Linked DNA regions of Lujinxingia vulgaris. The protein of the gene in region 1 interacts with the protein of each later gene in a pairwise test. Links are inferred from orthologs where the notes say so. Each region holds a gene or a part of one and is shown on either strand. Other genes may lie near its edges.

What was found.
Region 2: the proteins of clpA (region 1) and FRC98_RS10825 interact in binary tests that used the Escherichia coli proteins (3 or more experiments, as listed by UniProt). The link is inferred for Lujinxingia vulgaris from one-to-one orthologs.

The regions. Positions count from the first base shown.
Region 1 is NZ_VOSM01000004.1:158,039-161,381, forward strand. The notes cover bases 78-3,112. They hold clpA (ATP-dependent Clp protease ATP-binding subunit ClpA), read left to right. Parts: upstream 78-456; coding sequence 457-2,769; downstream 2,770-3,112. Other genes in these bases: FRC98_RS09980 (ATP-dependent Clp protease adaptor ClpS), read left to right, coding at 78-336; FRC98_RS09990 (mevalonate kinase family protein), read left to right, coding at 2,910-3,112. Outside these bases: more of FRC98_RS09980, read left to right, coding at 28-77; more of FRC98_RS09990, read left to right, coding at 3,113-3,343. UniProt on the Escherichia coli protein: ATP-dependent specificity component of the ClpAP protease. It directs the protease to specific substrates. It has unfoldase activity. The primary function of the ClpA-ClpP complex appears to be the degradation of unfolded or abnormal proteins.
Region 2 is NZ_VOSM01000004.1:388,248-392,446, reverse strand. Bases 215-4,105 are described here. They hold FRC98_RS10825 (CHASE domain-containing hybrid sensor histidine kinase/response regulator family protein), read left to right. Parts: upstream 215-524; coding sequence 525-3,905; downstream 3,906-4,105. Other genes in these bases: FRC98_RS10820 (FG-GAP repeat domain-containing protein), read left to right, coding at 4,029-4,105; FRC98_RS10830 (Glu/Leu/Phe/Val dehydrogenase dimerization domain-containing protein), read left to right, coding at 215-519. Outside these bases: more of FRC98_RS10830, read left to right, coding at 1-214; more of FRC98_RS10820, read left to right, coding at 4,106-4,199. UniProt on the Escherichia coli protein: Member of the two-component regulatory system UvrY/BarA involved in the regulation of carbon metabolism via the CsrA/CsrB regulatory system. Phosphorylates UvrY, probably via a four-step phosphorelay.

The DNA.
Region 1 (3,343 bases):
CACCCTGGCATACATGGGAGTAGGCAATTGAGTCAGCACGATTGGGATAGTGATGTCGTTACCGAGAAGAAAACCCGGCTCAAAAAACCCCGGCTCTTCAAGGTGATCTTTCATAACGACAATTACACCACCATGGAGTTTGTCGTTCAGATCTTAGAGCAGGTCTTTCATAAAAGCCCCGCCGAGAGCGCCCAGATCATGTTGCGCGTGCATAACCACGGCAGCGGCGTCGCCGGCATCTACCCCCGGGAGGTTGCCGAAACCAAGCTGGAGATGACCATCACCATGGCCCGACGCGAAGGCCACCCGCTGATGGTCACCATGGAGCCGGAGTAGCCTTTCGCATCACCCGTGGTAGCTGTGTTTTTGCTCGTCCCTCTAAAGATAAGGCGGAGTGTGCTGCGCCTTGAGACCACCCTCTACCCCTTTGCGGTCCTCTCGCCGGAGCCTTAGGTCATGATTCAAAAAGATCTCGAAATCGCCCTCTTCGCGGCGGTCCGTGAGGCCAAGCAGCGCCGCCACGAGTATCTCACCCTGGAGCACCTGCTCTACGTCTTATGTTACGACGAGACCACTCGCCGCATCCTGCGCCATGTCGGCGCCGATGTGGACCGGCTCACCCGCGACCTCGACGGCTTTCTCGAAGAGAACCTCGACCGCCTCCCCGCCGATATCAGCGCCGAGCCGGTGCAGACGGTGGCCTTTCAGCGCGTGATGCAACGCGCCATCATGCACGTGCGCTCCTCCGGACAGACCGAGGTCAACGGCGGCAACGTCCTCGTCGCCCTCTTCAGTGAGCCGGACAGCCACGCGGTCTTTTTTCTGGAGAACCAGAACGTCAGCCGCCTCGATGTCGTCTCCTACATCAGCCACGGCGTCAGCCGCCTGGACGAAGACGATCGCAGTGGCGACTCCTTCGACGACGAGCCCGACTGGGAAGACTCCTCCCCGCGCATCGACGAGGAAGAAGACACCGACGGGGTGCAAAACCCGCTGGAGAGCTACTGCACCAACCTGGTCGAGCGCGCCAAAAAGGGCCGCATCGATCCGCTCATCGGCCGCGACTCCGAGATCGAGCGCACCGTTCAGGTGCTGTGTCGGCGCCGCAAAAACAACCCGGTCTTCGTCGGCGACCCCGGCGTGGGCAAAACCGCGGTGGCCGAGGGACTGGCCCGCCGCATTGCCCACGGCCAGGTGCCCTCGGTGCTCGAAGACGCCGAGATCTGGTCGCTGGATCTGGGCGGGCTTCTGGCCGGCACCAAGTTCCGCGGCCAGTTCGAGCAGCGCCTCAAGGCGGTGATCAAAGCCCTGCAGAAGCGCAAAAACGCCATCCTCTTTATCGACGAGATCCACACCATCGTCGGCGCCGGCGCCACCAGCGGCTCCACCATGGATGCCTCCAACATCCTCAAGCCCGCGCTGGGCGACGGCTCGCTGCGCTGCATCGGCTCGACCACCCACGAGGAGTTCCGAAAAAGCTTCGATCGCGACCGCGCCCTGGCCCGTCGCTTCCAGAAGATCGACATCGTTGAGCCCACCATCGAGGAGACCCGCGAGATCTTGCGCGGCCTCAAGCGCCACTACGAGGCCTTCCACGACGTGGTCTACACCGATGAGGCCATTGATATGGCTGCCGATCTGGCCGCCAAACACATCACCGAGCGGGCGCTTCCCGACAAGGCCATCGACGTGATCGATGAGGCCGGTGCGCGCCACCGCATCCACCGCGCAGAGCTGGCCTCCAACACCATCGACGCCGATCATATCGAAGATGTCGTCGCCAAGATCGCGCGCATCCCGCAGCTCAAGGTTCAGGGCAGCGAGAAAGATCGCCTGCACCAACTGCGCGCCTCGCTCAAAGAGACCGTCTACGGTCAGGACGACGCCATCGACGCGGTGGTCACCGCCGTCAAGATGAACCGTGCCGGCCTGACCCGCCCCGACAAACCCGTGGGCAACTTCGTCTTCGCCGGCCCCACCGGCGTGGGTAAAACCGAAGTTGCGCGCCAGCTGGCCACCGCCCTGGGCATCGGCTTTATTCGCTTCGACATGAGCGAGTACATGGAACGCCACGCTGTGAGCCGCCTCATCGGCGCGCCTCCCGGCTACGTCGGCTACGACCAGGGCGGCCTGCTCACCGAGGCCATCCGCAAGACGCCCCACGCGGTGCTCCTGCTCGATGAGATCGAAAAAGCGCACCCCGACATCTTCAACGTGCTCTTGCAGGTGATGGATAACGCCAAACTCACCGACAATAATGGGCGAGAGGCCGATTTCAGGAATGTGATCCTGATCATGACCTCCAACGCCGGCGCCCACGAGATGGCCCAGAACGTGGTGGGCTTTAACCAGCGTATGGATCTTTCGCGCGGCAATAAGGCGCTCGAAAAGACCTTCTCACCCGAGTTCCGCAACCGCCTCGACGGGGTCATCGTCTTCAAGCCCCTGCCGCAGAGCGTGATCATGCGCGTGGTCGACAAGTTCGTCGACGAGCTGGAGTTCCAGCTCAGCGACCGCAACGTGCGCGTGACCCTCGACGACGACGCCCGCGCCTGGCTGGCCAGCCGCGGCTACGACGAAAAACTCGGCGCCCGCCCCCTGGCCCGCGTCATCCAGGAGCATATCAAACAGCCCCTGGCCGAAGAGATCCTCTTCGGGGCGCTCCAGGAAGGCGGCGAAGCCCAGGTCGGCGTCAAGGACGACGCGCTGGCCTTCGAGTTCTTCCCCGACAATGTTCAGGAAGAGGCTATGGCCAACGAGAGCGACTGATGCTCTCAGGCGCGCCGACCGCCGGCGCGCCCTGACGTCCTGAACCCGCTGCCCTTTCCCCACGCCGCGCTCCGACCGACCTTTTCAGTCGGATGCTCGGCGCGGGCATTTCAACAGACCTCTTCTTCTGGCGACCTCCCATGCCTGCGCCCGCTGTATCGGCCCCCGCAAAGCTCTTCCTCTTCGGCGAATACGCCGTCCTCGGCGGTGCCCGCGCGCTCGTGCAGGCCACCGGGCGCTGCGTCACCGCCCGCCTCACCCCCGGCCAGAACGCCTACCGCGTTGTCGGCGCCGACCTCTCCGCCGAGCTCGCCCTGCCCCGCGCCGCGCTCAACGCCCTGCAGCGCACCGACGGCGACGCCGCCCTCCACGATCTCACCCTCGACGTAAGCGCCCTCTACGAGCGCGGCCAGAAGCTCGGGCTGGGCTCATCGGCCGCCTCCACCGTGGCCATCATCAAAGCCCTGGCCCCCCACCTCTCGCCAGCGCAGACCTTTGAGGTCGCCCACCGCGCCCACCGCGCGCTCCAGGGCGGCCGCGGCAGCGGCGCCGACGTCGCCTCAAGCGCGTTTGG
Region 2 (4,199 bases), 230 kb from region 1 along the record:
GGAGGGGTGTTTGATTCGACCGGCGTCGACCTGGAGAAGCTCGATGCGCATGTGGCCGAGGTGGGCACGCTTGAGGGCTACGGGCAGGGCGACCGCCTCACTAACGCCGAGTTGCTGGAGCTCAAATGCGATGTGCTGGTGCCGGCGGCAGTGGAGAATCAGATCACGGCGTCGAACGCCGGGCGCCTGCAATGCGAGCTTGTGGCCGAGGGGGCCAACGGACCTACCAGCACCGAGGCGGACGATATCCTGACCGAGCGGGGCATCACCGTGCTCCCCGACCTTCTGGCCAACGCCGGCGGGGTGACCGTCTCGTACTTTGAGTGGGTGCAGGGCATTCAGAATACGATGTGGACGATGGCTGAGGTCAATGAGCGGCTGCGTCGACTTCTGCAGGAGGCGTACCGCCGGGTGGTGGCGCAGTCGGAGGAGCTGAAAGTCGATCTTCGTACCGCCGCACTCATTGCGGGTGTGGATCGGGTGGCGCGGGCCAAGCTGATGCGGGGGCTCTTTCCGTGAGTTGGATGCTTGAGACGATGGCGGGTGAGCAGGGAAAGGCCACAACCCGCTCAAGGTGGCGGCGGCCGGGACGCTGGCTGATGGTGCTGGTGGGCCTGGTCGGTGTGCTGGCCAGCGCGGCCGGGTGGTGGTGGCTGACGCTCAAAGAGCGCGAGCATGTGCAGAGTCAGTTTCATCGCGACGCGCAGCTCTACGCCGACAGCGTGGAGCGCCGGCTGATCGACAAACGCCAGATCCTTCAGGGGGTGATCGCGTTTCATCAGGGCTCCTACAGTGTGGAGCGACAAGAGTACGACGCGTTTATGAACACCTTTTTGAAGGGGCGCCAGCAGGTGGCGCTGATGGCCTGGGCGCCGGAGGTCACCCGGGAGGCGCGCGCCGGCCACGAGGCGCAGGGCACCGGTGAGCTGGGGCGGCCCTACGAGATCCTGGAGCAGACGGGCGATACAAAAGTGCGCGTCGCCGGCGATCGTTCGCTCTACTCGCCGATGTTTTATGCCTGGCCCACTGAGACGCCGATGCCCCTGGGGATCGACTGGCTGGCGGTGCCGCGGGCAGCCGGGGCGATGCAGAAGGCCCGTTCACAAAACGTGGTCGTGATGGCCGGTCCGCTGGACCTTGTGGGGGCGGCCCCCGGATCGATCCTCTACGGGCTTTTCGCGCCGGTGTTTAGCGTGCCCGAAGATGATCCGGGCAGCTTTGAGGGGTTTGTGGTCGCAGTGCTGCACGTTCAGGAGTCGATCGCTGAGGCGATGCAGGTGCGTCCGCCGATCGACATTGAGTTTGAGCTCATTGACGAGGGCGCCCATGGCGAACCTCGACCGGTCTACGCCTGGTCGGGCGCGACCAAAGAGACTCTGGACGAGCAAAAGCAGGCCGGAGCCGGGGAGGTGATCTGGAGGGGCAGGACGGCCGCCGAGCAGGGGCTTATCTACGACCGCCGCCTCGATCTTCCCGGGCCGCGTTGGGCGCTCGTCGCGCGTCCTACAGAGGCCTATGTCAGCGAGCGCACCGACAGCAGTCCGGAGGTCTTTCTCTTCAGCGGGCTGCTGGTCACGATCTTGAGCGTGCTCTACGTGGGCACGTCGCTGGGGCGCACCGAGCGGGTCGAGCGCCTGGTCGATGAGCGCACCGCCTCACTCCGAGAGCACCGCGAGAAGATGCGCACCATCGCCATTGAGATGGCCCGCGCGCGTCAGGAAGCCGTCGAGGCCACCCGCGCCAAGAGCAGCTTTCTGGCCAATATGAGCCACGAGATCCGCACGCCCATGAACGGCATCATCGGCATGGCCGAGCTGCTCAAAGAGACCCGGCTGAACTCCAAACAGCGCGAGTACCTCACCCTTCTGGACCGCTCCGCGCGCGGACTTCTGGCCTTGCTCAACGACATCCTGGACTTCTCCAAGATCGAGGCCGGGCAGCTGGAGTTGGACCGCCGTGAGTTTCGCCTCACCGACACCGTCGCCGAGACCCTGCAGGTGCTCGCCACGCGCGCTTCTCAAAAAGGGCTGGAGCTTGTGTATTCGGCCAGCCCCGACGTGCCCTTTGCGGTCATCGGCGATCCGGACCGGCTGCGTCAGGTGCTCATCAACCTGGTGGGTAACGCCATCAAGTTCACCGAGACCGGTCAGATTGAGGTGCGCGTCAGCTGTGAGGAAAAACGCGATCATCAGGTCATTGTGCAGATCGCGGTGCGCGACACCGGGGTGGGCATTCCCAAAAAGGAGCAGAAGCGCATCTTTGAGGCCTTTCGGCAGGCCGATGCCTCTTCGCGCCGCGAGCATGAGGGCACGGGCCTGGGCTTGAGCATCTCCACCCAGCTGGTGGAGTTGATGGGCGGTCATATCGAGCTGGAGAGCGAAGAGGGTGTGGGCACCGAGGTGCGTTTTACGCTTCGACTCGAACTCAGCCAGGAGCATCGCGAGGAGGGCGAAGCGAAGCTTTTGGGCAGGCGCGTGCTGGTGGTCGATGACAACCCGGTCAACCGTCGGCTCTTGCGAGTGTTGCTGGCCGACTGGAAGTTGCAGGCCGAGGTCGTTGGTGAAGTCAACGCGGCTCGTGAGCTCATCGCCGAGCGTGATGAGGCCTTCGACGCGTTGATTCTCGATGTGGTGATGCCCCGGGAGTCAGGGCTGGTGCTGGCCAGCGAGGTTCTTGCGGCGAATGGCGATCAGCCGGCGATCATTGTGCTCTCGTCGGCAGGCGCCGTCTCCGGGGAGGCTGCAGAGGAGGAACCTGGCGAGGAGGTCGGCCAGCTCTGCGCCTGGCTCTCCAAGCCGGTCAAACCCACCGATCTTTATGAGGCGCTGGTCAGCTGTGTGGTTGAGGGCAAAAAAGCCAGCGAGATCACCGTGGCTCAGACCGAGGCCCGCGCTGGCGAGGGGCTCTGTGTGCTGCTGGTGGAGGATAGCGAGGTCAACCAGAAGGTCGCCCGCGGTCTGCTCGCCAGGGGCAACCACCGCGTGGAACTCGCCCGCGACGGTCAGGAGGCCATCGACGCCTATGAGCGCGATCCGCAGCGCTATGACTTAATCTTGATGGACATCCAGATGCCGCGGGTCGACGGCTTTGAAGCTACCCGCCGCATTCGCGAGCTGGAAGCCGAGCGGCCCGGGGAGCGCGCGGTGCCCATCGTGGCGCTGACCGCCCACGCCATGAAGGGCGACCGCGAGCGTATGTTGCGCGCAGGCATGGATGATTACCTGGCCAAACCCCTGCAACCCGACGAGCTGATGCGGGTCATCGAGAAGTGGCGCCCGCTGCAGGGAGAACACCCCGAGGCGGCGTCGGGTGAGGAAAAAGAGCGCGAGGAGGTCGGTATGCGTGAGGCAAAACCCGGGCAGCAGGACGATCGGTCGCAGCGTAAAGCTGCGTCGCAAGAGGCACCGGAGCAGAAGGAGCAGGGCGGCTCCGGGCTCTGGGATCCCGAGATCGCGGCCGGCTCCACCGGCGGCGACCCGGACTTGTTGCGGGAGCTGGCGCAGCTCTTTGTGGACGAGTCCTCGGGCTGGTTGCGCGAGCTGCAGGCCGCGCTCGGCCAGCGCAACGCCCGGGAGGTTCGCCGGCTGGCACATACCATCAAAGGCAGCGCCCTGGTCTTCGGCGCTCGCCAGGTCGGTCAACTCGCCGAACAGCTGGAGATGATGGGCAAAGATGACGCGCTGGAGCAGGCGCCGCCCCGTTATGAGCAGCTGGTGGAGGCGACCTCAAAGCTCAACGCCGCGCTCCGATCGGAACTTCTCGAAGGCGCCCACGACGAAGCCTCAGAGACCTCCTCTCACAACGGCGCCGCCTCCCCGCCGGACTCCTTCTCCAACTCCCGCGACGAGGACGAGGATGATGAGGGCGATGATCACCGCAACGTCACACCCTCACCCCCGCGTTAAACGTCGCTGTGGTGGCCCATCACCGGCGGGTTTTGCTATGCTATCGCGCGTAGTCGATATGCGAATGCCCGCCGCGCCATTCTGCCGCGGTGAGCGAGGATGTTCTCATTGAGGATGGCGATCATGGCGCGATGGTATGTGTGGCGAGTGCTGCTGGTGGGCGCGGCGCTGGTGTGGACTCTGGGCTGCTCCGATGATGTGGCCCCGAGCCAGTGCACCGGCGAGGGGTGCGTGAGCTGCGATGAGGACACCCCCTGCGAGGAGGGCTCCTACTGCGACAGCGACGGGCGCTGC